Linked DNA regions of Archaeoglobus fulgidus DSM 4304. Each later gene encodes a partner of the first gene's protein in a complex. Links are inferred from orthologs where the notes say so. Each region holds a gene or a part of one and is shown in the gene's direction. Other genes may lie near its edges.

Region 1 (5,210 bases):
ACGTACAGCATCAACGCTGTGAGTGACAGAAGTATCAGCAGGCTTTGGTCTAAGGGGAAAATCCCGCTGACTCCCGTAAGCAGAACTCTCGAAGATTCTACGGCGTACGTTAGAGGATTTAGGAGAGCCAAGACCTTCATCCAGGCGGGCATGAAGGCGATGGGGTAAATCGCCCCACTGAGGAATATCAGGGGGAGCATCACGAGAGCCATTATCATCTGAAATCCCTCCATGCTCCTCATCCTGGCTGCGATGCTGACCCCGAAGCTGGAGAACGCTACCGCAAGAACAAAACCTACTCCGAGAGCGGGAATCACACCGAATATGTTTATCCTTGCAATGAAAAAGGTGAGAGCTAGTATTATCGCTCCCTGAAGTGTGGCGACCGCCGAATCGCCAAAAATTCTGCCTGCTATCGTCTCCTTTCTCGATGCGGGAGCTACAAGCACCTCCTTGAGAAACCCAAACTCTCTATCCCATATCACGCTTATTCCGCTAACGAAGCTCTGGTTGAAAACGGTCATGGCAAATATGCCAGGAGAAAGGTAGGTGAGGTAGTCAACGCCTCCGAAAATGCTCGGGTCTCTGAAAGCTCGGCTCCACCCGATGCCGAAGAACGTTAGCCAGACAAGGGGGTTTATAATCATCCCAGCCACCCTCGACCTCGCCCTCAAAAATCGCTTTATCTGCCTGTAAACCATGATTTCAAACGCTCTCATCTTTATCTCCTCATTCTAGCCCTGATAATCGCTTTTCTCAGCTCACCACCCTCATCCCTTATTTCCCTTCCCGTGAGGTGGAGAAACACATCGTTGAGCGTGGGTCTGTGGTATGTAACCTCCAAAATCCTGACGCCCTTCTCTCTTGCAATCTCGAAAATTTTTGGTATCGCCTCGCTCGCGTTGGAGACGTCTATTCTGATTCTTCCATCCGGCAAAACGACGCAGTTGCCCAAACCCGTCTCAAAGCACTCCGCCCCGTTTTCCACTTTAAGGTAAACAACATCGCTCCCCACGAGCCTTTTAAGCTCCTCAACGCTTCCCTCCGCAATAATTCTCCCGTGGTCGATTATAGCAACTCTGTCCGCAAGCTTCTCAGCCTCCTCCATGTAGTGGGTTGTGAGAAATATCGTCATGTCCTGCTCCTCCTTCATGGCCTCAATGTAGCTCCAGACGTGAGCTCTTGTTTGCGGGTCTAAGCCAATAGTCGGCTCATCGAGGAAGAGCACTTCGGGATGGTGCAGCAGAGACCTCGCTATCTCCAGCCTTCTCTGCATCCCCCCGCTGAAGTACTTGACGAGCTTATCTCTGAACTCCCAGAGCTCAACGAACTTCAAGAGCCTCTCTATTTTCTCCTTAAGCTCCTTTCCCTTCAATCCGTAAACGCCACCATGAACCAGCATGTTCTCGTATGCTGTCAAATCTCTGTCAACGCTTGGGTCCTGAAAGACTATTCCTATTCTCCTCCTCACCTCCCTTGCCTCCCTCACCACATCAAGGCCTGCGACAAAAGCTTTCCCCGAGGTGGGCTTGAGCAGTGTTGTGAGAATGTGAACCGTCGTTGTTTTCCCAGCCCCGTTGGGGCCGAGAAAAGCGAAGATTTCACCCCTTTTAACCTTGAAGCTTACACCCCTAACAGCTTCAAAATCCCCGAACTTTTTCACCAGATTCTCCACTTCAATGGCGTACATGCCTTTTCCCCGCAAATCTCGAATGCACCGATAAATATATCTGTCCTTTGCTTGTATCTTTAGAGCACGAAAAAGATTTAAATCCTCACCATCGCTAATGGATGAGGGCTCGTAGCTCAGCCAGGCAGAGCGACGGGCTTTTAACCCGTCGGTCGCGGGTTCAAATCCCGTCGAGCCCGTATTTAAAAATAGGAGGATCAACATGAAGTTCAAGCTGCAGGACCACATGCTCGTTCCGAAGCATGAAGTTTTGAGTAAAGAGGAGGCAGAAGAGCTTTTGAAGATACTGGGAATCGGGAAAGAGCAGCTTCCGAAAATTAAGGCAGACGATCCAATAGCAAAGGAGATCGGAGCAAAACCCGGGGATATTGTAAAAATAACAAGGAAAAGTTTAACTGCAGGGGAGAGTGTTTTTTACAGATTGGTTGTATGATGAAATCTGCAAAAAGAGAAAGGTGAGATGACATGCTCGACACTCGTGTTTTGGCTAGGGCGTACTTTACCCATGAAAGATTGGTGAAACATCAGATAGATTCCTTCAACAGGTTCATAGATGAGGGGCTTCAGAGAGTGATTGATGAGCAGGGAGTGATTGAGCTCGACATTCCCGACACTTACGTGGAGCTGGGAAGGATCAAGGTGGGCACGCCCATAATCAAAGAGGCTGAGGGGACGACTATGCCTTTACTTCCAGCAGATGCAAGGCTTAGAAATCTCAACTACGCTGCGCCCATTTACCTTGAGTGCACCGTTTATGATGAGGGCAAACCCCTCGAAACGGAAATTGTGCAAATCGGAATGCTTCCGGTAATGGTAAAGTCCAAAATCTGCAACCTCAATCCCTCTTTTATCGACGCTGTTCTCGAAAGGGCGAGAAAGGTGAACAACCTCCAGTCCCTCAGTTATGAGGAAAAGCTCTGCATTGCAGGTGAAGACCCCTATGACCCCGGTGGTTACTTCATAATTAACGGAACGGAAAGGGCTCTCGTAACACTCGAAGACCTCTCCCCGAACAAGATTCTGCTTGAAAGGGAGGAGAAGTACGGTGAAATGGTAGAGCTGGCAAAGTGCTTCTCTCAGAGGGCGGGCTACAGAGCGCTTATTGTGGTAGAAAGGGGGAGAAACAACATCTTGGAGGTTACTTTCCCCCAGCTCCCCAAGCCAATTAAGTTCGTCACGCTGATGAGGGCCCTTGGAGTTGAAACCGACCAGGAAATCGTGGAGATGGTGAGCACCAACCCCGAAATAATGAAGTACATGCTCCAGAACATCGAGGACTCGGATGTTGGTAGCCAGGAAGAGGCGATAGAGTACATAGGGAAGAGGGTTGCTCCGGGTCAGAGCAGAGAGTACAGGTATCAGAGGGCCGAGCAGGTTCTCGACCAGTACTTCCTCCCCCACCTTGGGACGGACAAGGAATCGAGGAGGGCAAAGGCCTTCTTCCTCGCAAGGATGGCTGAAGCCGTTTTCGAGCTTTACCTCGGCTACAAGAGAGAAGATGACAAAGACCACTACGCCAACAAGAGGTTGAAGCTTGCAGGAGACCTCATGGAGGAGATTTTCAGAGTTGCTTTTCTGAGGCTGATTAAAGACGTGAAGTACCAGCTTGAGAGGGCGAAGATCAGAGGAAGGCCGTTGAAGATGTCAACAGCCGTGAGAAGCGACGTTCTGACGGACAGACTCATGCACCCGATGGCAACCGGAAACTGGGTTGGTGGCAGGACGGGTGTTTCGCAGCTAATCGACAGACACAACTACATTTCCGTCATCTCCCACCTGAGAAGAGTCGTATCCCCTCTCTCAAGGTCCCAGCCCCACTTCGAGGCAAGAGACCTCCACCCCACGCAGTGGGGCAGGATATGCCCAAGTGAGACTCCCGAAGGCCCCAACTGTGGTCTCGTCAAGAACTTCGCCGAATACGCTGAAGTAAGCGTTGGAACGGATGAGAACGAGATAAAGAAGGTTGTTTTCAGGCTTGGTGTCGAGCCGATAAGGGGTGAGTGAATGAGGAAGTGTAGGGTTTACATCAACGGTGCCCTTGTAGGATTTCACGATAATGGGGAGGAGCTTGCAAATAAAATCCGAGAGCTGAGAAGAAAGGGCAGAATTTCCAATCAGGTTAATGTTGTTTACTATCCCGACTCAAACGAGGTGAGAATAAACACAGATGCAGGAAGGGCAAGGAGGCCGCTGATTGTTGTCAAAGACGGTAAGCCCCTCGTAACGCCGGAGCACATCGAAAAAATCAAGAAGGGGGAGCTGACGATTGAGGACCTTGTCAGGCAGGGGCTGATTGAGTACCTTGACGCTGAAGAGGAGGAGAACGCGTACGTTGCCGTTTACGAGCATGAGCTCACTCCTGAGCACACCCACCTGGAGCTCGACCCCTCGCTTATCGTTGGAATCTGTACCGGCAGCATTCCATATGCGGAGCACAACGCATCTCCGAGAAACACGATGGGAGCGGCTATGATAAAGCAGAGCCTCGGAATTCCGTACTCCAACCTCGCGTGGAGAACGGATACAAGAGGGCACCTGATGCAGCACCCGCAGGTTCCCATCGTCACAACAGACACGCAGGTAGAGATAAAATTTGATGAAAGACCTGCGGGGCAGAATTTCGTTGTGGCAGTTCTCAGCTACGAAGGTTACAACATCGAAGATGCACTCATAATGAACAAGGGAAGCGTTGAGAGAGGCCTTGGAAGGAGCTTCTTCTACAGAACTTACGAATCTGAGGAAATGAGATATCCCGGTGGTCAGGAGGACAAGTTTGAAATACCCGGAGCTGATATTTCAGGCTTCAGGGGTGCAGAAGCTTACGCGCATCTTGATGAGGATGGACTAATCTTCCCCGAAACTGAAGTAGGGCCTGATGACGTGCTCATAGGCAGAACCTCCCCTCCGAGATTCCTTGAAGAGCCGACGGAGCTTGGGATTTCCCCGCAGAAGAGAAGAGAGACGTCTGTAACCATGAGAAGTAACGAAAAGGGTGTTGTTGACGCCGTTTTCCTGATGCAGTCAGAAGGCGGCTCAAAGCTCGCCAAGGTAAGGGTTAGAGATTTGAGAATTCCGGAGCTTGGTGATAAGTTCGCATCAAGACACGGTCAGAAGGGAGTTGTTGGGCTGCTGGTTCCTGAGGAGGACATGCCCTTCACCGAGTCAGGAATCGTTCCCGACTTGATAATCAACCCCCACGCCATCCCCTCAAGGATGACAGTCGGACACGTTCTAGAGATGATTGGAGGGAAGGTCGGCAGCCTCGAGGGAAGAAGGGTTGACGGCTCACTCTTCCACGGTGAGAGTGAGGAGGATTTGAGGGCAACGCTCAAAAAATACGGTTTCAGCCACACAGGCAAGGAAGTCATGTACGACGGAATTACTGGCAGAAGATACCTCGTGGATATTTTCGTTGGAGTCATCTACTACCAGAAGCTCTACCACATGGTCTCGAGCAAGATTCACGCAAGAAGCCGCGGGCCGGTGCAGGTTCTCACGAGGCAGCCAACCGAGGGGAGGG
Region 2 (7,670 bases), 690 kb from region 1 along the record:
TTATCAAGACTCTTGGAGACGACTTCACAGTTATTGATGCTTCAGGCCACATTCTCGGAAGGCTGTCAAGCAAAATTGCAAAGAGACTGCTCAACGGCGAGAGAATCGTTGTTGTTAACGCAGAGAAGGCGGTGATTACGGGGGACAAGTACATGGTCTTCGAGAGGTACAAGGAGAAGTACGACAGGGGAAGCAAGGAGAAGGGGCCTTACTTCCCGAGGCATCCCGAGAGAATATTCAAGAGAACCGTCAGGGGAATGCTCCCATGGAAGAGCTCAAGGGGAAGAGATGCCTACAGAAGGCTCAGAGTTTTCATGGGCGTTCCGGAGGAGCTTCAGGGCAGGGAGTTTGAGAAAATCGAGGACGCACTTCTGGAGAAAGTTTCAAAAACAGACAAGTACGTTACTCTTGCAGAGGTAAGCAGGTATCTCGGTTTCAGAGGTGTCTGAGATGAAGATTGTTGTAACGAGCGGTAAAAGAAAAACGGCAACTGCAAGGGCTGTTATAAAGCCGGGCAAGGGCAGAGTGAGGATAAACAGCGTTCCGGTTGAGATACACCAGCCCGAGCTTGCAAGGATGAAGATAATGGAGCCCCTCATCATCGCCAAGGAGCTTGCAGAGAAGGTTGACATTGAGGTCAAAACTTGGGGAGGGGGGTTCATGGCTCAGGCGGAGGCCGCAAGAACTGCCATTGCCAGAGCGCTCCTTGAGTTCAGCGGAGATGAGGAGCTGAGAAAGGCTTTCTTAGAGTATGACAGAACCCTCCTGGTTAACGACGTGAGGAGGAAGCTTCCAAAGATTCAGGGAGGTAGGGGAGCGAGAGCAAGGAGACAGACATCCTACAGGTGAACACAATGGACGTACCGAGAAACGAGAATTCCAGCGATTTCCCAATTCGCTGTTTTTCTTGCGGGGCGGTTATAGGCCACCTATACGATGAGTACAAGCAGAAGCTCAGCGAGGGCAAGAGTCCAAAAGAGGCTTTGGACGAACTCGGAATCGAGAGGTACTGCTGCAGGAGAATGTTCATAACTCACAAGTCTGTAATTAAGGAGCTATCCCGCTTTCATGGGGCCGTGGGGTAGCCTGGTGATCCTGCGGCGTTCGGGACGCCGTGACCCGAGTTCAAATCTCGGCGGCCCCATCTGCTTTAAGGGGTGATGGGCATTAAAGTAAAGTTCCCGTTCGAATATACGAGATTTGAAAAGGCCAGGATTATTGGAGCGAGAGCATTGCAGATTGCAATGGGAGCTCCTGTCTTAATTGAGACTGATAAAACTGAACCCCTCGAAATAGCCCTTGAAGAGTTCAACAGGGGCGTAATTCCAATTACCGTCAGGAGGAGGAGAAATGAATTTGTATGGCTTGAAAGATACGACCTTTTCTGAGGTGGTAGCTTGATAATTGAGGACGTTCACTACAGAGTCGTTTTCGACAGCAGGGGAAACGAGACGGTTGAGTGTGAAGTCGTTGCTGGGGAGGTTGTTGCGAAGGCGATGGCTCCGAGCGGAGCCTCTACTGGCAGTGGAGAGGCTGTAGTAGTCAGCCCCTACAGATACGAGGAGATTGAGGAGGAAGTTTCAAAGGCGATTATCGGAATGAGCGTCTTTGATCAGGAGAGCGTTGATGAGGCATTGAGAGAGCTTGACGGAACCGATAACTTTTCCAGAATTGGTGGCAATTTCGCCATAACCGCAAGCCTTGCAGTTGCTAAAGCAGCTGCGGAAATTCTCGGCCTTCCGCTTTACGCTTACGTTGGTGGAGTTTTTGCAAAGGAGCTTCCCTACCCCTTGGGCAATGTCATAGGTGGTGGGAGACACGCAGAAGGCTCCACAAGCATTCAGGAGTTTCTGGTAATTCCAGTTGGGGCAAAAACCTTTTTTGAGGCTCAGAGAGCAAACGCCGCCGTACACAAGCAGCTTAAGAAGATTTTCAAAGAAAGGGGAATTTTCGCTGCCAAAGGCGATGAGGGGGCTTGGGCTGCACAGATAAGTGACGAGCAGGCCTTCGAGATTCTCAGCGAGGCCATCCAGAGAGTTGAGGACGAGCTGGGAGTGAAGGTCAGGATGGGGATTGACGTTGCGGCAACTGAGCTATGGGATGGTGAGAGGTACGTTTACTCCGACAGAAAGCTAACTACAGAGGAGCAGATTGCCTACATGGCGGAGCTTGCTGACAGGTACGACTTGCTCTATATCGAAGACCCCCTCCACGAGAAGGACTTTGAGGGGTTTGCGGAGCTGACGAAGCAGGTAAAGTGCATGGTCTGCGGGGATGACATCTTCGTAACCAACCCCGAAATCATAAAGAAGGGCATTGAGGTTGGTGCAGCAAACACAGTCTTAATAAAACCTAACCAGAACGGGACTCTGAGCGGGACGGCAAAGGCGGTGAAAATTGCGAAGGATAACGGATACAGCGTTGTTGTGAGCCACAGAAGCGGAGAAACGGAGGATGAGACTTTAGCACATCTCGCCGTTGCTTTCAACGCAAAGTTAATAAAGACCGGAGTGGTTGGGGGAGAGAGAATATCCAAGCTCAACGAGCTCATCAGGATTGAAGAATTGATGGACAAACCGAGAATGGTGATGATATGATGGAGAAGGAGTACGAGTATCTGGTTCCGCCGGATGATTACCTCGCAGCGGGAGTGCACATAGGGACCCAAATCAAAACGGGCGACATGAAGAAGTTCATCTTCAAGGTAAGGCAGGATGGGCTTTACGTTCTGGACATCAGAAAGCTGGACGAGAGAATCAGAGTTGCCGCAAAGTTCCTTTCGAGGTATGAGCCTTCAAAGATTCTGCTGGTTGCGGCGAGACAGTACGCTCACAAGCCCGTTCAAATGTTCTCAAAGGTGGTTGGAAGCGATTACATCGTGGGGAGGTTTATTCCTGGAACTCTGACAAATCCAATGCTCTCCGAGTACAGGGAGCCTGAGGTCGTTTTCGTCAATGATCCCGCCATTGACAAGCAGGCCGTGAGCGAGGCCACTGCTGTCGGCATTCCAGTCGTTGCCCTCTGCGACTCCAACAACTCCTCCGCTGACGTTGACCTTGTCATACCCACAAACAACAAGGGCAGAAGGGCTCTGGCCATTGTTTACTGGCTCCTCGCAAGGGAGATTGCGAAAATCAGGGGGCAGGACTTCACCTACAGCATTGAGGACTTCGAGGCCGAGCTTTAAGTTTATTTTTTGTTATCCTAATTATCACCATTAATTTGTAGAAAATTATATAATTATCTTAGGTTACAGACTGCATGCTTAGGGCTGTTGCTCTGGTTATGGCGCTGCTGTTGATTCCTGCCGCTGGAGCGTTTGAGTATCTCGGCGAGGTTTACACGGCAAAAACGGATGACGGAGTAAAAATCAAGCTGCTGAGATACCACCCGCCGGGAGAAGGTGTAAACGACGGTGTACAGCCGGTTGTGCTGTTTTCGGGGCTGCTCTGCAACATGAACGAATACCTGACTCACACACCTCCGGAACTCAAAGACCTCTACAAAACTCAGCTTCCATCAGAGCTTGCGGACTGGGCCGTGGGGGATGAGAGAATCCAGCAGGACCCCATGCTTTACTACAGCCTTGCATACTACCTCTGGAAGCAGGGATACGACGTCTGGCTCGTGAACTACAGGGGGACGGGCGTTGGGGAGCTGAAAAGCGGTGTCGGCTCTGCAAGAACGAGCCTCGATACGTGGGCGATTTACGACACAAAGGCGGCGATTACGAAGGTTTACGAGGTGACGGGAAAGCATCCGGTGATAGGGGGGCACAGCACCGGTGGGCTTGTGAGCTACGTTTACCTGCAGGGCGCTAAATTCAAATGGACTTTCGCCTGCCTTTTCAAAAAGCCGTGGTGCAAGAAGGTCGTTTCGGATGATGATTTGGTGAGGGAAAGGAACGGATTGACCGAGGGTGAGGAGACTGTTGTTGGAGTAATTGCCCTCGACCCGGCAATGATTCCACCACTGCCCAAGCTCACAGACCTGAAGCTGATGTGGCTTCTCCTCGACACCCCGCTTTACATCGACATCAGGGGGATCATGAATCTAATTGCGAAGAACGACAGGCTGTGGTGCGCCACTACCCACACTATAGATGAGGTCTTTGAGCTAATATTTGAGATGAACGAGGAGTACGGGCAGTACAGCGAACTCATAAGAGATTTAACCTTCACAAACCCCGGCAACATGAATGACGAGCTGAACGATTTCCTTGTAAGATACGTCGCTGACAGCCTCTACACTCCCACACTGGCCCACTACAACGATTTCGGAACTCACAGGACTGCGAGGGAATACTTCGAGAACGGTGGCAGAAGCTACCTAATTGTTCCCCCAGAACCAAATCCCGGAAAGGATGGCTACTACTATTACATTCTGAACATGCAGAAAGTCAGAGTCCCGTTCATAACGCTGCTCTCAGAATACGATGCGCTTGTTGAGGCGGAACAGATAATCAGAGACCTGATGGAGGCCAAGACACCACACCAGTTCGACGAGTACTACATAATTGAGGGCACAGCCCATCTTGACTTGCCCTTCGGGCTGAAGGCGCCGAGCGAGGTTTTTCCGAAAGTTGGGGCGTGGCTGGAGAAGGTAAGGGTGTACCCGGTGACTCCCCACTGACTTTTTAACTTACCTTACGCCAAATGGGTTGTTTTTCCCTTAGGTAAAGACGACAACACGGAACAATTTTATAAGCAAAAGTCATTTGCTAACAATAAGGTGTATAATATGGGAGATAAAGGAGGTATCTTCAAGCTTTCGGCAGCTATGCTCGCAGTGATTGTCTTAAGCGCATGCGCTGGCGTGTTCACCACAGAAAAAGAGAAAACCGTTCTGGAGCCAACAGCAAGCGGAAAAGTCCTGAAGGACTTGGAGGACCTAAACTCAGGAGAAAAGATGTACCTCGCCGAGGAGGATTTTCTCAAAAAAGTCACTCCACTTGAGCTCTACGAAAGCCTTGCAGAGAAGATCGAAAATAGCAGCTTTACCATAGTGCTCCACAAGGTAAGCAAGGAGGAGAAGGAGAAATTCATTCAGGCATGGCTAAAAGCTCTGTCGAAATCAGGCCATAAGGTTACCGTTCTGCCTGTATCGGAAGTTACCGAAGACAAAAAATCGCTTAAGCTTGATGAAAGGATTTTTAAAGCTGATTTGGTGGCTTTCTCGGCCAGACCTTTTGGAATTTTCGTCGTTGAGGATATTGGATTGCTTGATCCAACAAAGCCGGGTGGAAACCTGCCAATGATAGCACACCATGAGTTCAAAGCAGACTTTAACAAGTGGTTCTGGAGTGAGAGCGTTAACATCGATTTCACCGCAGCGCTCTACGACACAGGAGCTTTCCAAATTGGGTAAGCTATTTCCCATTTTTTCTCAGCTTCCTAATTGTCATCATAATGTATTTACCATATCACATCTCATTTGGTAACATTTATATTCTCCCCTACCAAGCTCCAGCATGGCACAGATTGAGGTTGAGAACCTCACCAAGGTCTTCAACGGTTTCAGGGCTCTTGACGGGATAAGCTTGGTAGTTGAGAGGGGCGAAATTTTCGGTTTTCTCGGTCCAAACGGGGCTGGAAAGACAACAACCATCAACTGCTGCCTCGGACTGATTAAGCCAACTTCAGGCAGCGTAAGGATTGCCGGAATGGACGTTGAGGAGAAGCCGGTTGAGGTTAAGGAGATTTGTGGCTACCTGCCAGAAAATTACGGTTTCTATCCCAACTTAACGGCAAGGCAGAACCTGCTTTACTTCTCGGAATTCTACGCCAATCCTAAGGATAATGTTGACGAGCTTCTCGCCCTCGTAGGCCTTCAGGATTCCGCAGACAAAAAGGTTGGAGAGTTCAGCAGGGGAATGAAGCAGAGGCTGGCCTTAGCTCAGGCACTGATAAACGACCCTGAGGTGGTCTTTCTGGATGAGCCGACCAACGGCCTCGACCCGCAGGGGATTGCAGACTTCAGGAAAATTATAAGGGAGCTCAACCAGAAGGGCAAGACCTTCTTCTTCTCCTCCCACATACTTTCAGAGGTCAGGGAGGTGTGCAGCGTTGTGGGAATCATAAACAGGGGAAGGATCGTGAAGGTTGGGAAGATTTCGGAGCTTTCAGGCAGCATGGAGGTTGTTGTTCAAACCGAGCCCAGAGCTGACGAATCTCTGCTGAGGGAGTTTGGAGAGGTTGAGTATGATGAGAGCAGAGATGTATATGTCATTAAGGTTGAATCGGACTGCAGAGTGGAAATTTCGCGCACACTCTTCGAGCACGGTTTTGTTGTTAAAGAGCTCTCTCTGAGGGAGCCAAGCCTTGAAAAAATTTACCTCAGCATGGTGGGAGAATGAAGGCGCTGATTATAGCAAAAAAAGAGTTTGCGGATATCGTAACCAGCAAGAGGTTTTTAGCTCTGCTTGCAGCGATGCTGCTCACATACCTGCTCTTTGTGTCTCAAATGAGCCAGTTCTCGACAATCAGCATCAAAGCAGTTTTTGGTTTCCTTGGCTCTCAAACGATAGCCTTTGTCGGAGGGATTTTAGGGCTGGCAATAGGATTTGACATGATTTCGAGGGAGAAGGAGAGCGGAACTTTAAGAACGCTCCTCAGCCACCCGGTTTTCAGGGATGAAATAGTTTTGGGCAAAGCAATTGCTGCACTGGCGGCAATCTGCATTATAGTTCTCGTTACGGTAATGTTCATCATCGGAGTTTCAGCCTTTTACGGCTACATACCAGCAGCAGACGATTTAGGCTTGATTGCGAAGTTCGCGCTGGCAACGATTGCATACCTCTTCACCATGTTCTCCATCGGATTGTTCTTCTCAGCAGTCTTCAAAAGCTCCACTACCTCATTAACAGTTTCCCTAACACTTTTCGTCATGCTGGCTATTTTTGTGCCGATAATGGCCTACTTCATCGCCGGCATCTTAGCAGGTCCTGCTCCCCAGCCGCCTGTTGACTTTGAAAAAGTTGATGAGAGCGTTATTGAATCTCCAGAATGGCAAAAGTATGAGGAGGAGAGAGAGGAGCACTTCAGAAGAATTCAGGAGATTACCCAGACAATTTTGCTGATTTCGCCCCAAAACAGCTACACAACCCTCGTAAGCTCCTTCGCGGCAACTTCTGAATTCATGCCCTTCCAGCCAACGGACACAACCAAAAACGCTCTTTCTTTCGTCATACTGCCTCTCTTGCTGTTTACTCTAAGCTACGTCAGGTTCACGAGGGAGGAGCTATGAAATTTTTCAGGTTTTTTCTCTTAGCTGCGATTGCGGCACTCCTTACTGGCTCGATTGAGTGTGAACTCAAGGAGATAACTGCTGCCCCGGGAGAAGAGGTCTCCATCCCCCTCACCGTGAAAAATGACGAGGGGAATGAGAGCACCTTTCAGCTAAGCTACAGCTTCTGGTATGGAGAGGCTGAGGGCTACTTCTACTACAACGGACAGAGGGTTAATTCCTTAAGGCTGAACTCCAGCGAGTCGGCAGATTTAACCTTCAAATTCTTGGCTCCGGAAAAGCCGGGGAGGTATTACCTTTATCTCCACGCAGACGGCAGTGCAGGCGTTACGGTGAACGTTGAGCTTCCAGAAAAGCCTCTGCGGATATCCCTCGACAACACGGGCATTGTTGCTGAAGGAGGGGATGTGGTTGAGGTTAACGCA
Region 3 (7,807 bases), 320 kb from region 1 along the record:
CTGGAGATGGTACTATGGAGAGGATTAACTTTGATTCGGAGTTTGTTGAAAGAATAATCAACGGAGAGAAGATTACCACCGTAAGGAGGGGGATAAAGAGCTATCCGGTCGGAAGAATTGTCGAACTCACAGCAAACGGGGAGAGGTTCGCTCTGGCGAAGGTGAAAAAGGTGGTAGTGAAGAGGGTGAGGGAACTAACTGATGAGGATGCCATAAGGGACGGTTTCAAAAGCCGAGAAGAGCTGATTTCTGCGTTAAAAAGAATATATGGGGACATAAGGGATGATGAGTTCGTAACCGTCGTTCATTTCGAGGTCGTGAAATAAACACTCATCTGAAAGCAAGGTAAAGGGCAACGGCCATCTCGATGAGCACAGCTACTGTCAAAATTGCCGTTTTTCTGGAAGAGAACGGGAGAATTAGAATCAAACCGATGGCGGGAATGAGTGTAAGGAGGAAGACCAGCAAAGGCGAAAGAGATGTTCCAAAAAGCTTATCCAAGGCATACGAGACAATCAAAGCTGCAAACACCGCGAAAAAGCTGTATTCGACAAATCTGGCAAACAGTCTGTCTTCCCTCAACCAAACACCCCCGTCAGCCCCTTATAGATGTTGGTTGATGCCGCTATGAGGAGGATGATTAGCACAACCTGCCTTATAACCGCGGGTCTAACTTTGAGAGCCAGTGATGCGCCAAGTTTCGAGCCTAACGCCATTCCAACCGTTGCGGGAACTGCAATATCCGGCAAAACAGCCCCCTTTGCAATGTAAACCCATCCTGCGATTGAGGTGTTGAGGAGAATTATCAGCATGCTTGTGGCAACTGCCACCCTTATTGGCAGCAGCATGACGAGATTCAAAACCGGAACGTTTGCCCACCCCGCCCCGAGACCGAACATTCCCGCGATTAAACCGACGAAGGCGAACATAAGCAAGGCAACAGGGGTATTGGAGGCGTGGTAGCTTATTTCCTCCCCTAAACTCGGCTCAAAGCAAGCACCCCTCATTTCAAAAAACCTGCCAATTCTGTCCTCCTCCTTACTTTCGGGAAACTCCAGCCTCTCGGTTGTAAGCATTATCATCAGTATTACACCGAGAAGAATTCCGAGGAGCAGTGTAATGTAGTGTTTCCCCTCAGGGAACTCCCTTGAGATGTAAAGTCCCAGATAACCACCAGCAAAGGCCGTTAGATTGGAAACTAAAACGAGTGGAAGAACCATTCTGAGGTTGGTGAAACCCCTCATCATTACTGCTGGAGAGGAGACGAGGGCGCTGGTCAGGGCAACTATTACACCCCCTCCCCTTATGTAGTCAACATCGAACTCCGAGAAGGCTGTGAGCAGAGGTACGAACATCACCCCTCCACCCACACCTGAAAGGGGGGCGAGGATTCCTATTAAGAGGGAAAACAGGAAGATAAAGACTGCCGAGTACATGCTATCCCCTGCAAATCAGCAAGCTTGCCTTTGACTTTTTAAGCAGAACCTCGCACGGGTCTTTGCCGAAAAACCCCCCGATTACCCTCTTCAGCAATCCACCCTTAAACCCCACAACGATCAAATCGGGCTTTATCTGCTTCTCCACAAGCAGCAATCTGTCCGCGTACTTTCCGAAAACAACGCTGACGTCAGAAACTTTCAGTCCGGCTTTTTCAAGTTGGTTCTTGAACCCCTCCAGCTTCTTCATCGATTGTGTCATCAAGCGGTGATACGCTGCAAGCTCCTTCTCCTCGGGAACAAAAGGCGGGACCTCCATTTCCCTGATATAGAGAATGTAAACCTCCCCCCTCAATCCGTCCTCTGCCAGCTTTTTCAGCTTCTGGAAAGCAATCTCTCCCCTACCGGTGTCGTCGAGAACGAGAAGGATTCGCTCCATGTTCCCCCCTACTGCAATCCCTCTACGTATTTCATAAGCTCTTCTTCCGATAACTTAACAAAGCGGTTGTACATCTCCCTTATCTTCTCAACTGGGCTTAGCTCAACCTGATAGAGGTTGATTACTCCAAGGAGGTCATCTTTTTCTATCTTTCCATCAAAAAGCGGTAAAAAGATTGCCTCATCGACCTTCCCCCCCTCTTCAACTCTCCAGGGCAAATCAGATACAAGGTCGATGAGCACTCCATCAGAGTGGCGCATGATCTCCATTGGATAGACGATCGTGTTTGCTGGAATTTTTATTTTCTTTATTTTAACTCTAACTGGCTTGTTTTTAGTAAGCTCCTTGTCCTCTGCTGCGACGACAACTTCCCACCTCGCTACAGGGCTCCTATGGTAGCCAAAAGGAGGGAGATGCACCTTCTTTCTAATGATTTTTTCTTCCTTCCTGTAAACCAGGGTAAAATCCTGAGGCTCTTTGGTTGCAATCAGCGGCTCGAGTTTCTTTAAACCAACGTAGTAAACATTGATAACACCCAGTAAATCCCCCCTCTTTATTTCCCCATCATCAACAGCAAGAAATACAGCCTGCTCAATATTCTTTGGCTCCTCAACTCTTCTCGGTTTTCCAAGCTGCACAACGTCAACTACAACTCCGTAGGGATTTCTGGATATGGAAAGCGGAACGACCACAGTGTTTGGGGGTAACTCAACGTTTCTGATTTTCACTCTCAAAACATCCCCAGCCCTCACCCCAACATCTTCGTCCGCAACCAGGGGCTCCCAAACTCCCACATGTGTTCTTGTGTACCCAAAAACTTTCGTAGAAATTTTCTCCCTGTAAATGTTTCCGTCGTCCCTCCACGTAATGTTTGCCTCAACAATCTCTTCCCTCAGCTCAACCTTGGTCGGTTTGAGGTTAAAGAGCCTCGAAATTAGGCCCGTTTTTATGAAAAACACCTTCAGAACACCGACTATATCACCCTCCCTTACCACACCATCATCAACAGGGAGAAAAACCACTCTCTGGATGCACTTTTCGTCCTCAACCCTCGTCGGTATTCCGCATTCGACGACATCCAGCACGGTGCCAAGAGCGTGTCTCATAATGTGCAGGGGGCCGACCATAGTCCCCCCGGGAATTGTGAAGGGTCTTACCTCAATAATCTCGGGCTCCCCTTTTTTCACCTCGACGTCATCCATCGCGATCAGCGTCTTCCACTGAGTCAAAGGAATGATTCTGTAGCCAAAAGGCTTAAGCTCAACCTTGAGGCTACCCCTCTCACCCCCAACCTCGTCTGTCCAGTACTTCATCTTTACGGCCATACAACCACCTTTTCAACAATAGATTATGTTAATTTTTTGTTATATATAAATATTTCCTCAACGGAGCGGTACTAACGGGCAAGTGCGTTCACATAATTTCGCAAAGTTTTTATCTCACTTTTTAACACTTTATCAAAGAAAAACTACGAGCCTCGAAATGAGGTCGAGTGAAACGAAAAGCAGTCCTATCTCTACGCCGAAAACAGACACGGCTACTGGGGCAAGGAAAAGTAGGGCTGCCCTGAAACCTCTTGGAAGCATAGAAAGTGCCGCTGAGCAAGCCGTTTCCCTAAAGCTCAGTTTTCCTGCCCTGTACATCGCAGATAGTGACGAAATCCCAACTATCGGGTGAATTAAGAATGACGCTATGGCAAATCCGCTTTTCAGCTTTGAGAACCTTATGAGGTTGTTTATGAACTCACCAACCCTGCTGAACTGGGGGAGGGAAAAGGGGGCGTTTGATAGTATTAGGCTGACAAGCATTATCGGAACTACCTTTGACATTAGCGTTAGTGTTTGCAGCAGGGCGTAGTTCACGTCCACCCTCCCCAATCGCCTTGGGGTTTATTAAGCTTTGAACTCCTGCCGAACTCACAGTTCTTTGACGATGGAAAATTACCCCTAACCGCGTCTATACTAAAGGTATTAAGCTTCTACCAAACTCAACTGTAACCAACCCTTTAATCCATTTGCAAAAAGCCTTAAATATACTTCCGGTGTCAGTGAGAAGGGGATCGACAATGGGATGGAAGTCACACGGTTTCAGGTTCAAATCGGGAAGAAAGCTCAGAAAGAAGGTCAGGGAAAAGGGAGTGAGAATCAGGAAGTTCCTTCAGACCTTTGACGTTGGCCAGAGAGTTCACATAGACATCGAGCCCGCATCTCAGAAAGGGATGCCGCATCCAAGATTTCAGGGGAGAACTGGTGTCGTGATAGGACAGAGGGGCAGAGCCTACCTCGTGCAGGTTAGGGACGGGGGAAAAATGAAGACCCTGATTGTAAGGCCCGAGCACCTCAAACCACAGAGTGGTTGAAATGTTTAAAGAGGTTAGGGATTTTGAATACATCACAATTTCTGAAGCGAAAGAAATAATGGAAGAAATAGCCAAAAAAAGGCAGGAGGAGGCCGAGCTTTTGTTTGAAACCAGGAGGGCTTTAAAGCACCTCCGCCTTTTCGCCAAACTTCCGGCAGATAAGGCAAAGGAGCTTGTTGATGAGCTTGTCAAACTGCCCCAGGTGGGCAGCAAGGAGATAGCCGTAAAGCTTGCGGATATAATGCCGCGAATACCTGACGAAGTGAGGATTATTTACGCTAAGGAAAGAGTTACTCTGACACCCGAGCAAATTCAGGAAATTCTGGACGTCATCGACAAGTATCGTATTTAAGAAAAACATAAATAGTTACAGCACTATTTTGAAAAAGGAGCTGATGCTATGGAGAAGCCAAAAGTAGAAAGGTCTGAAGGTAAGGAAAAACTTGAGGATTACGCTTATGTACTTGATTTCATGCCATACGGTCATCCTGACGATAAAAGGCCAATACACAGGAGGGAGCCGCTCGCACAAGTCGTTGGGGAGAGAAACTTTACACTTCTCGAGGTTAGCATAAGAAAGGGTAAGCAGCCCCTGGTAATGGACAGAGTTTACATCGGCAAGGGGGAGAGAGATGTAGTGTACAAGATCAAGAGAAGGCTGAGATACGAGGATTTAACTCCTGCCGCAAAGACTGAGCTGCCTTACGTTATCGAGCACATAATAAAGCAGGATGAGAAGAAGTACGTGGATTTCTTCAACAAGGCCGATTCCATAACAACGAGAATGCACCAGCTCGAGCTTCTTCCCGGCGTTGGAAAGAAGATGATGTGGGCAATAATCGAGGAGAGGAAAAAGAGGCCCTTTGAGAGTTTTGAAGACATAGCCCAGAGAGTCAAGGGCATTCAGAGGCCCGAAAAGCTAATCGTCAGCAGAATTATATACGAAATCAAGAATCCTCAAACCAAGTACAAGCTCTTTACTGCTTGAAAAAATTAATATATTTTTTCGTTCTGCTATTCTCATGGGGATGATCGGCGAAATAACAACATTCTTTGGGATGAGGGTATTCACAGATGAGGGAAGGTACGTTGGCAGAGTTGAAGATGTTATTCTCGACCAGAACACAAAATCGATCAGGGGGCTGGCAATATCGGACTACAACAAGGCCCTTATAGACTCCCATGCAAAGGGGGTTATCATCCCGTACAGGGTCGTTAAGGCAGTGGGGGACATCATAATAATCAAAGACCTCTTTAAGAGAAAGTCGAGAGTGCTTGACTACGAGTCCAGGGAGCTCATTGAAGAGGAGGGAGAAGAAGGAGAAGAATGGCAAGAATAATCACGAAAATTCCGGCAACCAGCCTGAAACTTATCCTTTCTTTCAGAAATATCGCCCCAAAAATTGCCGCAAAAACCGGTGAAGTGGAGGAGGGCTGAACAACGTTCCAAGAGCTCGACACTTTTATTGCCGTAATGAAAAGCATAATCCCCAAAAGGAGAAAAATCCCCCTAACACTCCTGAAAAATAACCGAATCTCTGTTGAAAGCTCATCCTTTTTTGCCGTAAAGCTAAGAAGAATCAAGCATAGGAGCAGCCTAACGAACGCAACAATCGAGACGGGCAGTCTGTCCGTGAGAAAGTCGAGAGTCAGAATGGCCAGAGCCCACGAAAAAGCTGCGAGGAGGGCGTAAAACAACCCTGATGTTTCCCCTTTCTCCCCTGATCCGTAAATGATGTACACAGCCACAAACACTAAGATTGCGGAAATCAAAGCATTTAAGCTCAGTTCAGCACCGTAAATAACAGTTGATAGCAAAACAACGTAAACGGGATAAGTCGAGGAGGCCGGAAGGGCTATGCTCACCGGCGACCTTTTCAGAGATGCGAAGTAGCTCAAATCACCTATATAGAACGAGAGCATCGCTGAAATAACGAGAACGAGAGCGGTTTGAAGGTCTATAACTACTCCCGGAAAGTCGCGCAATGCGAGAGGAAGGAAGTAAACTGTGGCGAAGAGCGTTCGGTGGAAGTTTGCCGTGAAGGCGCTGACGTCCTTCACACCCTTCCTGTAAGCTATCCCGTTAAAGGCCCAGCAAATGGCAGCCGTTAGAGACATCAGAATTTCAAGCACAAGGTTTAGGCTCCACTGTTGCTTATAGCCTTTACCAGTTATCTAAAATTTAAAATTAATAATCGTTGCTTTTTCAACGAGAACTTAAATTTTTTTATTTCTACGTTCAAAACGCTAAAAAACGCATAAAATTCCTGCAAAAAGGTTGAAGAGCTTTTAGGGCAAAAATCAAAAGATTTATATATGAAAGACCCTCATGATGAGTTGCAAAAAGAGGTGATGTAAATGAGTGAGGCAAAGGAATTGATTAAGAAGATGTGCGACCTCCAGAACAGCAACGAGGAGATTCAAAAGGAAATGGCCGGTTGGAGCGGTGTCGTTCAGTACAAGCTCGATGGCGAGGAGTTCTATGTTGAGTATAAGTCAGACGGAACCTGCGAATTTAAGGAGGGTGTTCACAGCTCCCCGACCTTTACGGTTGTCGCTCCTCCAGACTTCTGGCTCGCCGTGCTCAAGGGACAGGAAGACCCGGTTAGCGGCTTCATGATGGGCAAGTACAGAATCGAAGGAAACATAATGGAAGCCCAGAGGCTTGCCGGAGTAATCAAGAAGTTCCAGGGCAAATTCGAGCTCTAATTTTTCTTTTTTGTTTTTACACTTCAAGATAGTACTTCGCGTGCCTGTCGGGAACGCTGTCTGCGGGCTCCTTTTCCCTGCTTAGGTAAAGGCCGCAGTAGCAACGTCCGTACTCCCTTATGTCGTCTTCTGCGTAAACGCAGGGGCATATTATGAGACGGTCAACCTCCTTCTTGCCTGTTACAAGCCTGCAGGGGCAGGTTGCGATGCCGTACTGCTCTTTATTCTGAATTAAAGCCTTGGCGAAATCGAGCAAAAGCTCCCTATCCGGGTTTACCCTCCAACCACGCTTCTCAGCCACTCTTTCAAAAACCTTCAGATAATCTTCTGGCGTCAAACTCCCACCTCAGCCCCTGATTAGCTCTTTGAGCTTCTCTTCATTATATCCGAGAACGTGCTTATCCCCTTTTACCACAACTGGCACAGAATAGCTCCCGGAAATGCTGTGAACCTTCTCAATCACCTTCTTCCTCTCCTCACCCTCAAGCTTATCAATCCAGATTACTTCGAAGTCAACACCCTCTCTTTTCAGAAATTCGAGCGTCCTCTTGCAGTGCGGACATGTCGATAGCCCGTACATCAAAACCTCAGCCATGGTTATAGGAGGGCAGTCTATTTTTAATAACTTTGGTGAATTTGATTTTAATTCAAAGACGCTGTTTAGGCTCTTCGCTATTTTGCTGTGGTTAAGTTGTGGGGAAAAGCTTAGTCTAAATTAAACCCCAACTTTTTTGAGAAACTTTTCAAGCGCCTCGTTGAATTCCACGTGCTTTTCAAGCATTACCATGTGGCTGGCGCCAGGTATTACGACTAGTTCTGAATTTGGAATGTGCTTGTGAAAAAATTCGTGATACTTCAGCGGCG
Region 4 (7,806 bases), 690 kb from region 1 along the record:
CGATCGGGATTCTTCTTCTGGGAGTGCACAACGATTACGAGGGGCTGAAGAAGATAACGGAAAGGCTTGCGAAGTTCGACTTCGTGGAAAAGATATACAAGCTCGTTGGCTCCAATTACAATCTTCTGGTCGTTGTGCGATACAAGAATCTGAAGGAGCTTGTTTCTGAGGGAGAAAAATTCCTTGAGTGGTTGCAGAGGAGCGGGATAAAGATAGACTCAATGGCCCAGTTTGTTGGGGAGACGGTGAAGGATAGCCGGCGTACAATTCTGCTGTGAATTACGCCTCTATTACCATTTTTAGTAAAAAATTCCACTTTTGTTGAAATCTGCAAGGCAATGCCTACACTAATAAGAAACACTTAAATAATATCATTATCAAACTGGATTATGAAGGTTCTTGTGGTCGGTGCGGGCACGATGGGGCACGGAATTGCTGAAGTTTGTGCCCTTGCTGGAAATGAGGTAATTCTCTGCGACATAAACGAGAACATTTTGAAAAATGCGCTCTCAAGGATAGAGTGGAGCGTCAGAAAGCTTGAACAAAAGGGAAGGATAAAAGGGGCAGATGATGTGCTGAAGAGGCTGAAAACCACAACGGATTTGGTTGAAGCTGCTAAAGAGGCTGATTTCGTCATAGAGGCTGTTGTCGAGAAGACCGAAGTGAAGCATGAGGTCTTCAAAACTCTTGATGAGAACTGCAGGGATGACGTCATTCTCGCCACGAACACCTCCACCATTCCAATAACAGACATAGCGATGGCAACAAAGAGAAAGGACAAGGTTGTGGGGCTGCACTTCTTCAACCCTCCAACTCTGATAAGGCTGGTTGAAATAATAAGGGGGAGAGACACGAGCGATGAAACTGTAAGGAAAACCGTTGAGTTTGCCAAATCAATTGGAATGGACTACGTTCTCGTTGAGAGGGACGTTCCCGGGTTTTTGATTAACAGGATAAACATAAGGGTTTTCGTGGAGGCGATAAGGCTGCTTGAGGAGGGTTTTAAACCTGAGCAGATTGATGCAGCCGTTAAATACAGAGCAGGGCTGCCTATGGGCCTCTTCGAGGTTGTTGACTTCAGCGGAGTTGATACGGTTTACAATGTCCTCAATGAAGTGAGGAAGAGGGGCTTTGAGGTGGAGGTGCCTGGACTGCTCGAGAGAATGGTTTTAGAGGGCAGGCTGGGGATGAAGACTGGCAAAGGCTTCTATGAGTACAGTGGCTTTTACACGAGGGCTAAAATCTCAAAAGACCTTGCATACAGCGTCAACCCGATAAATCTGCTGGCTCCGGGGATTAACGAGGCTGCGTGGCTGATAAGAAACGGAATCGCAACGAAAGAAGACATAGACAAGGCAACGGTGAAGGGAATGGGCTATCCGAAGGGCATTCTGGACTTTGCCGACAGCTATGGCATAGACAGGGTTGTTTCGGTGCTGGAAACGAGGAAGGGGAAGACGGGACTGAAGGAGTACGAGCCGGATGAGCTGCTGAAAGAGCTTAAGGAGAATGGAAAGCTCGGAAAGAAGACCGGAGAGGGTTTTTACAAGTGGAACTACGAACTTGAGGATATCGGGCCAGTAAGGTATGAGAAGAGGCACAACTATGCAGTTATAACCATGAGAAGGGCTGAGAAGCTGAATGCCTTAAACGAGGAGATGTGGGTTGGTTTGACAAAGGCTTTCAGGAAGGCGAGGCTTGACAGGGATGTTAGGGCTGTAATCATAACTGGAGAGGGGAGAGCCTTCTGCGCTGGAGACGACATAGCTGTAATGGGCTCTTGGAAAAGCTTCAGGGATGGCGTTGAGTTCTTCGAGAACATTGCCATGCCCCTCGTTTCGGAGCTTGCTGACTACGACAAGCCCATAATATCTCTTGTGAACGGAAATGCGTTCGGTGGAGGGATGGAGCTCAACATGTTCTTTGACATCGTTATAGCCAGCGAAGATGCAAGCTTTGCCGTTCCTGAGGGGCTGATTGGAGCTATCCCGCCTATCGCCTCATCCTTCGGATACGCCCTTTTCGGCAGGAGGATGGCCTACTACGCCCTAACTGGAGAGACGATGGATGCTAAAGAAGCTAAGGAGTTCGGGCTGGTTGATTTAGTTGTGCCGAAGCACTGCTTGGAGGATGCGGGGATAGAGCACGTTGATAAGGTTTGCAGAGTTGCTCCCTTAGCGGCGCAGTCGATAAAGAGGTCGATGAATGCTGTAAGGCAGCTTTTCAGGAACGCCTTAGAGCTTGCTGGAAAGGAGATTGAGCTTCTAATCCCAACTGAGGACTTTGCTGAGGGAATGGCGGCCTTTGTTCAGAAAAGGCGACCTCAGTGGAAGGGCAGGTAATTTGTATTTTTTATCCAAATAATTTTTTGTGTTTTACTTCTCAAAGATGTAGGAAAATTTGATTACAGGGGGTGAATTTGAAAAACATCAAAATGCCCGTTCTCGTTCTTGCTGCAGAGAAGGACCACATAACTCCACCAGAGTCCGTTACAGCCTTCTTTGAGAAGATTCCGTCTAAGGACAAAAAGTTGCTTCTGTCTGATAAAGGGCATATCGGTCTAACTGTCAGCGGAAGCTCGCACAGAAAAATCTGGCCGGAAGCTATAAAATGGGTGGTGGAGAGGTCAAAATGATGAGCCTTCTGGAAGAGATGAAGGGAATCTACTCCAAGAAAGGAGGGAAGGTTAAGCCTTTTGAGAAGTTTGAAGGTGAGTTGAAGGAAGGATACAGGTTTGAGTATGAAAAGAAGCTCTGCGAAATTGACGTGGCGATGTTCGGCTTAATCTCTGGTGACCTGAATCCTGTGCACTTTGATGAGGACTTTGCCTCAAAAACGAGATTTGGAGGCAGAGTCGTGCACGGAATGCTGACAACAAGCCTCGTTTCTGCCGCTGTTGCAAGGCTTCCCGGCACTGTGGTGCTGCTTGAACAATCTTTCCGCTACACCTCCCCCGTAAGAATTGGAGACGTTGTGAGGGTTGAGGGAGTGGTTAGCGGTGTGGAGAAAAACCGCTACACAATCGACGTCAAGTGCTATACAGGCGATAAAGTTGTTGCAGAGGGCGTGGTTAAGGTGCTCATCTGGTAAGCGCCGGGGGTGGGATTCGAACCCACGCGCCCTTTCGGGCAGGAGATCTCGAGTCTCCCGCAGTGGCCTGGCTCTGCAACCCCGGCTTAGCCTTAGTTGGCGAATGAGATAATAAGCTTTCCTTCGAAAACTATTTTTGAAGGTTGCCGCTAAGGTTGAGGATGATCAGTCTGAGCAAGCTTATTGCGGGAGAAGCGACGGTTTCAAGGCAGATAACCTACGGAGGGGATTCCAGCTTCATTCCTGAAAAGCTCAAGCAGTTTGCCTCATCCCTCCGCCCCATTGTCGTCTGGAATGTTACGAACAGATGCAACTTGCGATGCCTTCACTGCTACGCATCCGCCAATTCCGATTTTTCGGAGTTAACGACAGAGCAGTGCTTCCAGATTGTGGACTCCCTTGCCGAGTTTAAAGTCCCGCTAATCCTCTTCAGCGGTGGTGAACCCCTTTTAAGGGAAGATATCTTCGAAATTGCTGGTTACGCTAAAAAGAAGGGGATAAAGAGTGTTCTGTCCACCAACGGAACTCTCATTGACAGAGATATGGCAGAAAATCTTAAGGTTTTTGAGTACGTTGGAGTTAGCCTCGATGGCGTTGCTTCAACCAATGACAGGTTCAGGGGAGTCGAGGGGGCCTACGAAAGGGCATTTAAGGGACTGCTAATGGCCTCAGAAGTTGTTTTATCTGGAATAAGGTTCACCGTGAGCAAATACAACTACAAAGATGTTTTTTCTCTCATCGAGCTGGCGAGGGAGCACGAAATTCCGAGATTCTGCCTCTACCACCTCGTCCCATCCGGCAGAGCGGAGTTCAAGGACGACATCACCAACGAGCAGAGAAGGGCTCTCCTCGATAACCTTCTCAGGGAGGCTGAGAAAGAGGGAATGGAGATTATGACGGTGGACAATCCCGCGGATGGAATCTACACCTACCTGAAGCTGAAAGAGGCTGATTCTGAAAAGGCAGAGATGGCTCTTGAGTTCTTGAAGTTCAGAGGCGGAGACAGCAGCGGAATAAGGCTCGCAAACATCGACCATCAGGGCAATGTTCACCCCAACCAGTTCTGGTGGGACTACACTGTCGGAAATGTCTTGGAGAGGAGCTTCGAGGAAATATGGATGGGTGAGGACGAGTTGCTGAAAAAGCTTAGGGAGAAAACCAAGTATCTCAGGGATAAATGCGGGAAGTGTCACTTTAAGGAAATATGTGGAGGGTTCAGAGTTAGAGCTTACCGCTACGGCGATTTGTGGGGTGCTGACCCCAGCTGCTATTTGACGGATGATGAGATACAGTAATTAACTGCCTCTTCCGGAGTCTCAAAAACCCTCATCCCCTCAATCACGACAGGAGGCTTGAGAGAGGCGACCCTCTTCCCCTCCTTGAGTGCAATGGCTATCTCCGAAATTGTTCCGTAACCACCGCCCACAGAAATCAAAGCGTCGCTGGAGTGGACGATTATTACGTTTCTTGCATGTCCCATGTCCGTCGCAATCCTGATGTCGGCAAAATCGTTGCAGAGATCTTTTTTCCTCGGCAGAATGGCAACAACCAGCCCACCCTTGCTTTTCGCCCCCTTGGCACTGGCCTCCATCACCCCTCCGAGGCCCCCGTTTATCAGCACGTGCCCTTTCTCGGCAATAAGCTCCCCAACTCTGTACGCAATTCTGTAAGTCTCCTCATCGCACTCTCCCGCTCCTATAACCCCAATCTGCATTAGCTTCACCTCATATCGAAATCGTTTTTAGCCTTCCGCGGAAGGAACATTAAAAATTAACATGCGGCAAAGATTTAAATTACGTAATGTAACGGTCAAAACTACGCTGAGGTGTAGTTGATATGAGCAAGATAAGGAAGCTGGCAGAGGAGGAAGTCAAATCCAAACCTCGTTACTCTCATCGATGTACTGCTGAGCGAGTCAGCAAAAAATGAGGCGCCAGTGTGGAAAGAGGTTGCAGAGAGGTTGGCGAAGCCGAGGAGGTTGCAGGCGGAGGTAAACGTATCGAAGATTGAGAAGTATGCAAAGCCCAACGAGTATGTTGTGGTTCCGGGGAAAGTTCTTGGTTCAGGGAGCATCACAAAGCCAGTAAAGGTTGCAGCGCTCAGCTTCTCGGAGAAGGCGGCAAGCAAAATCAGGGAGGCTGGCGGAGTTTGCATGAAAATCGAGGAGCTTTTGAAGGAGAATCCGAAGGGTAGCGGAGTGAGGCTGATGGTCTGAGGTGGTTGGAATGGCGGTAAACGTTAGCAGGGTTATCAAGACTCTTGGAGACGACTTCACAGTTATTGATGCTTCAGGCCACATTCTCGGAAGGCTGTCAAGCAAAATTGCAAAGAGACTGCTCAACGGCGAGAGAATCGTTGTTGTTAACGCAGAGAAGGCGGTGATTACGGGGGACAAGTACATGGTCTTCGAGAGGTACAAGGAGAAGTACGACAGGGGAAGCAAGGAGAAGGGGCCTTACTTCCCGAGGCATCCCGAGAGAATATTCAAGAGAACCGTCAGGGGAATGCTCCCATGGAAGAGCTCAAGGGGAAGAGATGCCTACAGAAGGCTCAGAGTTTTCATGGGCGTTCCGGAGGAGCTTCAGGGCAGGGAGTTTGAGAAAATCGAGGACGCACTTCTGGAGAAAGTTTCAAAAACAGACAAGTACGTTACTCTTGCAGAGGTAAGCAGGTATCTCGGTTTCAGAGGTGTCTGAGATGAAGATTGTTGTAACGAGCGGTAAAAGAAAAACGGCAACTGCAAGGGCTGTTATAAAGCCGGGCAAGGGCAGAGTGAGGATAAACAGCGTTCCGGTTGAGATACACCAGCCCGAGCTTGCAAGGATGAAGATAATGGAGCCCCTCATCATCGCCAAGGAGCTTGCAGAGAAGGTTGACATTGAGGTCAAAACTTGGGGAGGGGGGTTCATGGCTCAGGCGGAGGCCGCAAGAACTGCCATTGCCAGAGCGCTCCTTGAGTTCAGCGGAGATGAGGAGCTGAGAAAGGCTTTCTTAGAGTATGACAGAACCCTCCTGGTTAACGACGTGAGGAGGAAGCTTCCAAAGATTCAGGGAGGTAGGGGAGCGAGAGCAAGGAGACAGACATCCTACAGGTGAACACAATGGACGTACCGAGAAACGAGAATTCCAGCGATTTCCCAATTCGCTGTTTTTCTTGCGGGGCGGTTATAGGCCACCTATACGATGAGTACAAGCAGAAGCTCAGCGAGGGCAAGAGTCCAAAAGAGGCTTTGGACGAACTCGGAATCGAGAGGTACTGCTGCAGGAGAATGTTCATAACTCACAAGTCTGTAATTAAGGAGCTATCCCGCTTTCATGGGGCCGTGGGGTAGCCTGGTGATCCTGCGGCGTTCGGGACGCCGTGACCCGAGTTCAAATCTCGGCGGCCCCATCTGCTTTAAGGGGTGATGGGCATTAAAGTAAAGTTCCCGTTCGAATATACGAGATTTGAAAAGGCCAGGATTATTGGAGCGAGAGCATTGCAGATTGCAATGGGAGCTCCTGTCTTAATTGAGACTGATAAAACTGAACCCCTCGAAATAGCCCTTGAAGAGTTCAACAGGGGCGTAATTCCAATTACCGTCAGGAGGAGGAGAAATGAATTTGTATGGCTTGAAAGATACGACCTTTTCTGAGGTGGTAGCTTGATAATTGAGGACGTTCACTACAGAGTCGTTTTCGACAGCAGGGGAAACGAGACGGTTGAGTGTGAAGTCGTTGCTGGGGAGGTTGTTGCGAAGGCGATGGCTCCGAGCGGAGCCTCTACTGGCAGTGGAGAGGCTGTAGTAGTCAGCCCCTACAGATACGAGGAGATTGAGGAGGAAGTTTCAAAGGCGATTATCGGAATGAGCGTCTTTGATCAGGAGAGCGTTGATGAGGCATTGAGAGAGCTTGACGGAACCGATAACTTTTCCAGAATTGGTGGCAATTTCGCCATAACCGCAAGCCTTGCAGTTGCTAAAGCAGCTGCGGAAATTCTCGGCCTTCCGCTTTACGCTTACGTTGGTGGAGTTTTTGCAAAGGAGCTTCCCTACCCCTTGGGCAATGTCATAGGTGGTGGGAGACACGCAGAAGGCTCCACAAGCATTCAGGAGTTTCTGGTAATTCCAGTTGGGGCAAAAACCTTTTTTGAGGCTCAGAGAGCAAACGCCGCCGTACACAAGCAGCTTAAGAAGATTTTCAAAGAAAGGGGAATTTTCGCTGCCAAAGGCGATGAGGGGGCTTGGGCTGCACAGATAAGTGACGAGCAGGCCTTCGAGATTCTCAGCGAGGCCATCCAGAGAGTTGAGGACGAGCTGGGAGTGAAGGTCAGGATGGGGATTGACGTTGCGGCAACTGAGCTATGGGATGGTGAGAGGTACGTTTACTCCGACAGAAAGCTAACTACAGAGGAGCAGATTGCCTACATGGCGGAGCTTGCTGACAGGTACGACTTGCTCTATATCGAAGACCCCCTCCACGAGAAGGACTTTGAGGGGTTTGCGGAGCTGACGAAGCAGGTAAAGTGCATGGTCTGCGGGGATGACATCTTCGTAACCAACCCCGAAATCATAAAGAAGGGCATTGAGGTTGGTGCAGCAAACACAGTCTTAATAAAACCTAACCAGAACGGGACTCTGAGCGGGACGGCAAAGGCGGTGAAAATTGCGAAGGATAACGGATACAGCGTTGTTGTGAGCCACAGAAGCGGAGAAACGGAGGATGAGACTTTAGCAC

Evidence for each region.
Region 2: AF_RS09475 (region 1) and AF_RS05720 share a complex: the UniProt entries of both Methanocaldococcus jannaschii proteins name them as parts of the RNA polymerase complex. The link is inferred for Archaeoglobus fulgidus DSM 4304 from one-to-one orthologs.
Region 3: AF_RS09475 (region 1) and AF_RS07720 share a complex: the UniProt entries of both Methanocaldococcus jannaschii proteins name them as parts of the RNA polymerase complex. The link is inferred for Archaeoglobus fulgidus DSM 4304 from one-to-one orthologs.
Region 4: AF_RS09475 (region 1) and AF_RS12675 share a complex: the UniProt entries of both Methanocaldococcus jannaschii proteins name them as parts of the RNA polymerase complex. The link is inferred for Archaeoglobus fulgidus DSM 4304 from one-to-one orthologs.

What each region holds. Positions count from the first base shown.
Region 1 is NC_000917.1:1,694,501-1,699,710, forward strand. Bases 1,530-4,424 are described here. They hold AF_RS09475 (DNA-directed RNA polymerase subunit B''), read left to right. Parts: upstream 1,530-2,155; coding sequence 2,156-3,694; downstream 3,695-4,424. Other genes in these bases: AF_RS09460 (ATP-binding cassette domain-containing protein), read right to left, coding at 1,530-1,690; AF_RS09470 (DNA-directed RNA polymerase subunit H), read left to right, coding at 1,917-2,123; rpoB (DNA-directed RNA polymerase subunit B), read left to right, coding at 3,695-4,424. Outside these bases: AF_RS09455 (ABC transporter permease), read right to left, coding at 1-719; more of AF_RS09460, read right to left, coding at 722-1,529; more of rpoB, read left to right, coding at 4,425-5,210. UniProt on the Methanocaldococcus jannaschii protein: DNA-dependent RNA polymerase (RNAP) catalyzes the transcription of DNA into RNA using the four ribonucleoside triphosphates as substrates. The Rpo2 subunit (Rpo2N and Rpo2C in this organism) is implicated in DNA promoter recognition and in nucleotide binding.
Region 2 is NC_000917.1:1,005,301-1,012,970, forward strand. What follows is about bases 1-2,774. They hold AF_RS05720 (DNA-directed RNA polymerase subunit K), read left to right. Parts: upstream 1-1,160; coding sequence 1,161-1,388; downstream 1,389-2,774. Other genes in these bases: rplM (50S ribosomal protein L13), read left to right, coding at 1-449; AF_RS05710 (30S ribosomal protein S9), read left to right, coding at 451-849; AF_RS12675 (DNA-directed RNA polymerase subunit N), read left to right, coding at 855-1,085; eno (phosphopyruvate hydratase), read left to right, coding at 1,398-2,597; rpsB (30S ribosomal protein S2), read left to right, coding at 2,594-2,774. Also shown: more of rpsB, read left to right, coding at 2,775-3,187; AF_RS05735 (serine aminopeptidase domain-containing protein), read left to right, coding at 3,262-4,632; AF_RS05740 (hypothetical protein), read left to right, coding at 4,741-5,367; AF_RS05745 (ABC transporter ATP-binding protein), read left to right, coding at 5,471-6,355; AF_RS05750 (ABC transporter permease), read left to right, coding at 6,352-7,245; AF_RS05755 (COG1470 family protein), read left to right, coding at 7,242-7,670. UniProt on the Methanocaldococcus jannaschii protein: DNA-dependent RNA polymerase (RNAP) catalyzes the transcription of DNA into RNA using the four ribonucleoside triphosphates as substrates.
Region 3 is NC_000917.1:1,377,693-1,385,499, forward strand. What follows is about bases 3,000-5,910. They hold AF_RS07720 (RNA polymerase Rpb4), read left to right. Parts: upstream 3,000-4,235; coding sequence 4,236-4,586; downstream 4,587-5,910. Other genes in these bases: AF_RS07705 (DUF22 domain-containing protein), read right to left, coding at 3,000-3,200; AF_RS07710 (hypothetical protein), read right to left, coding at 3,333-3,743; AF_RS07715 (50S ribosomal protein L21e), read left to right, coding at 3,941-4,234; AF_RS07725 (DUF655 domain-containing protein), read left to right, coding at 4,635-5,222; AF_RS07730 (PRC-barrel domain-containing protein), read left to right, coding at 5,257-5,574. In the rest of the region: AF_RS07680 (tRNA(Met) cytidine acetyltransferase TmcA), read left to right, coding at 1-28; AF_RS07685 (ASCH domain-containing protein), read left to right, coding at 15-326; AF_RS07690 (hypothetical protein), read right to left, coding at 331-582; AF_RS07695 (sulfite exporter TauE/SafE family protein), read right to left, coding at 579-1,436; AF_RS07700 (universal stress protein), read right to left, coding at 1,438-1,875; more of AF_RS07705, read right to left, coding at 1,884-2,999; more of AF_RS07735, read right to left, coding at 5,911-6,367; AF_RS07740 (SCP2 sterol-binding domain-containing protein), read left to right, coding at 6,593-6,943; AF_RS07745 (ferredoxin-thioredoxin reductase catalytic domain-containing protein), read right to left, coding at 6,960-7,280; AF_RS07750 (glutaredoxin family protein), read right to left, coding at 7,290-7,538; AF_RS07755 (alpha/beta fold hydrolase), read right to left, coding at 7,659-7,807. UniProt on the Methanocaldococcus jannaschii protein: DNA-dependent RNA polymerase (RNAP) catalyzes the transcription of DNA into RNA using the four ribonucleoside triphosphates as substrates. This subunit is less well bound than the others.
Region 4 is NC_000917.1:999,964-1,007,769, forward strand. Bases 4,897-7,806 are described here. They hold AF_RS12675 (DNA-directed RNA polymerase subunit N), read left to right. Parts: upstream 4,897-6,191; coding sequence 6,192-6,422; downstream 6,423-7,806. Other genes in these bases: AF_RS05700 (50S ribosomal protein L18e), read left to right, coding at 4,997-5,305; rplM (50S ribosomal protein L13), read left to right, coding at 5,316-5,786; AF_RS05710 (30S ribosomal protein S9), read left to right, coding at 5,788-6,186; AF_RS05720 (DNA-directed RNA polymerase subunit K), read left to right, coding at 6,498-6,725; eno (phosphopyruvate hydratase), read left to right, coding at 6,735-7,806. In the rest of the region: AF_RS05665 (Lrp/AsnC family transcriptional regulator), read left to right, coding at 1-278; AF_RS05670 (3-hydroxyacyl-CoA dehydrogenase/enoyl-CoA hydratase family protein), read left to right, coding at 390-2,342; AF_RS05675 (serine aminopeptidase domain-containing protein), read left to right, coding at 2,420-2,635; AF_RS05680 (MaoC family dehydratase), read left to right, coding at 2,632-3,090; AF_RS05690 (radical SAM/SPASM domain-containing protein), read left to right, coding at 3,252-4,385; AF_RS05695 (TIGR00725 family protein), read right to left, coding at 4,358-4,804. UniProt on the Methanocaldococcus jannaschii protein: DNA-dependent RNA polymerase (RNAP) catalyzes the transcription of DNA into RNA using the four ribonucleoside triphosphates as substrates.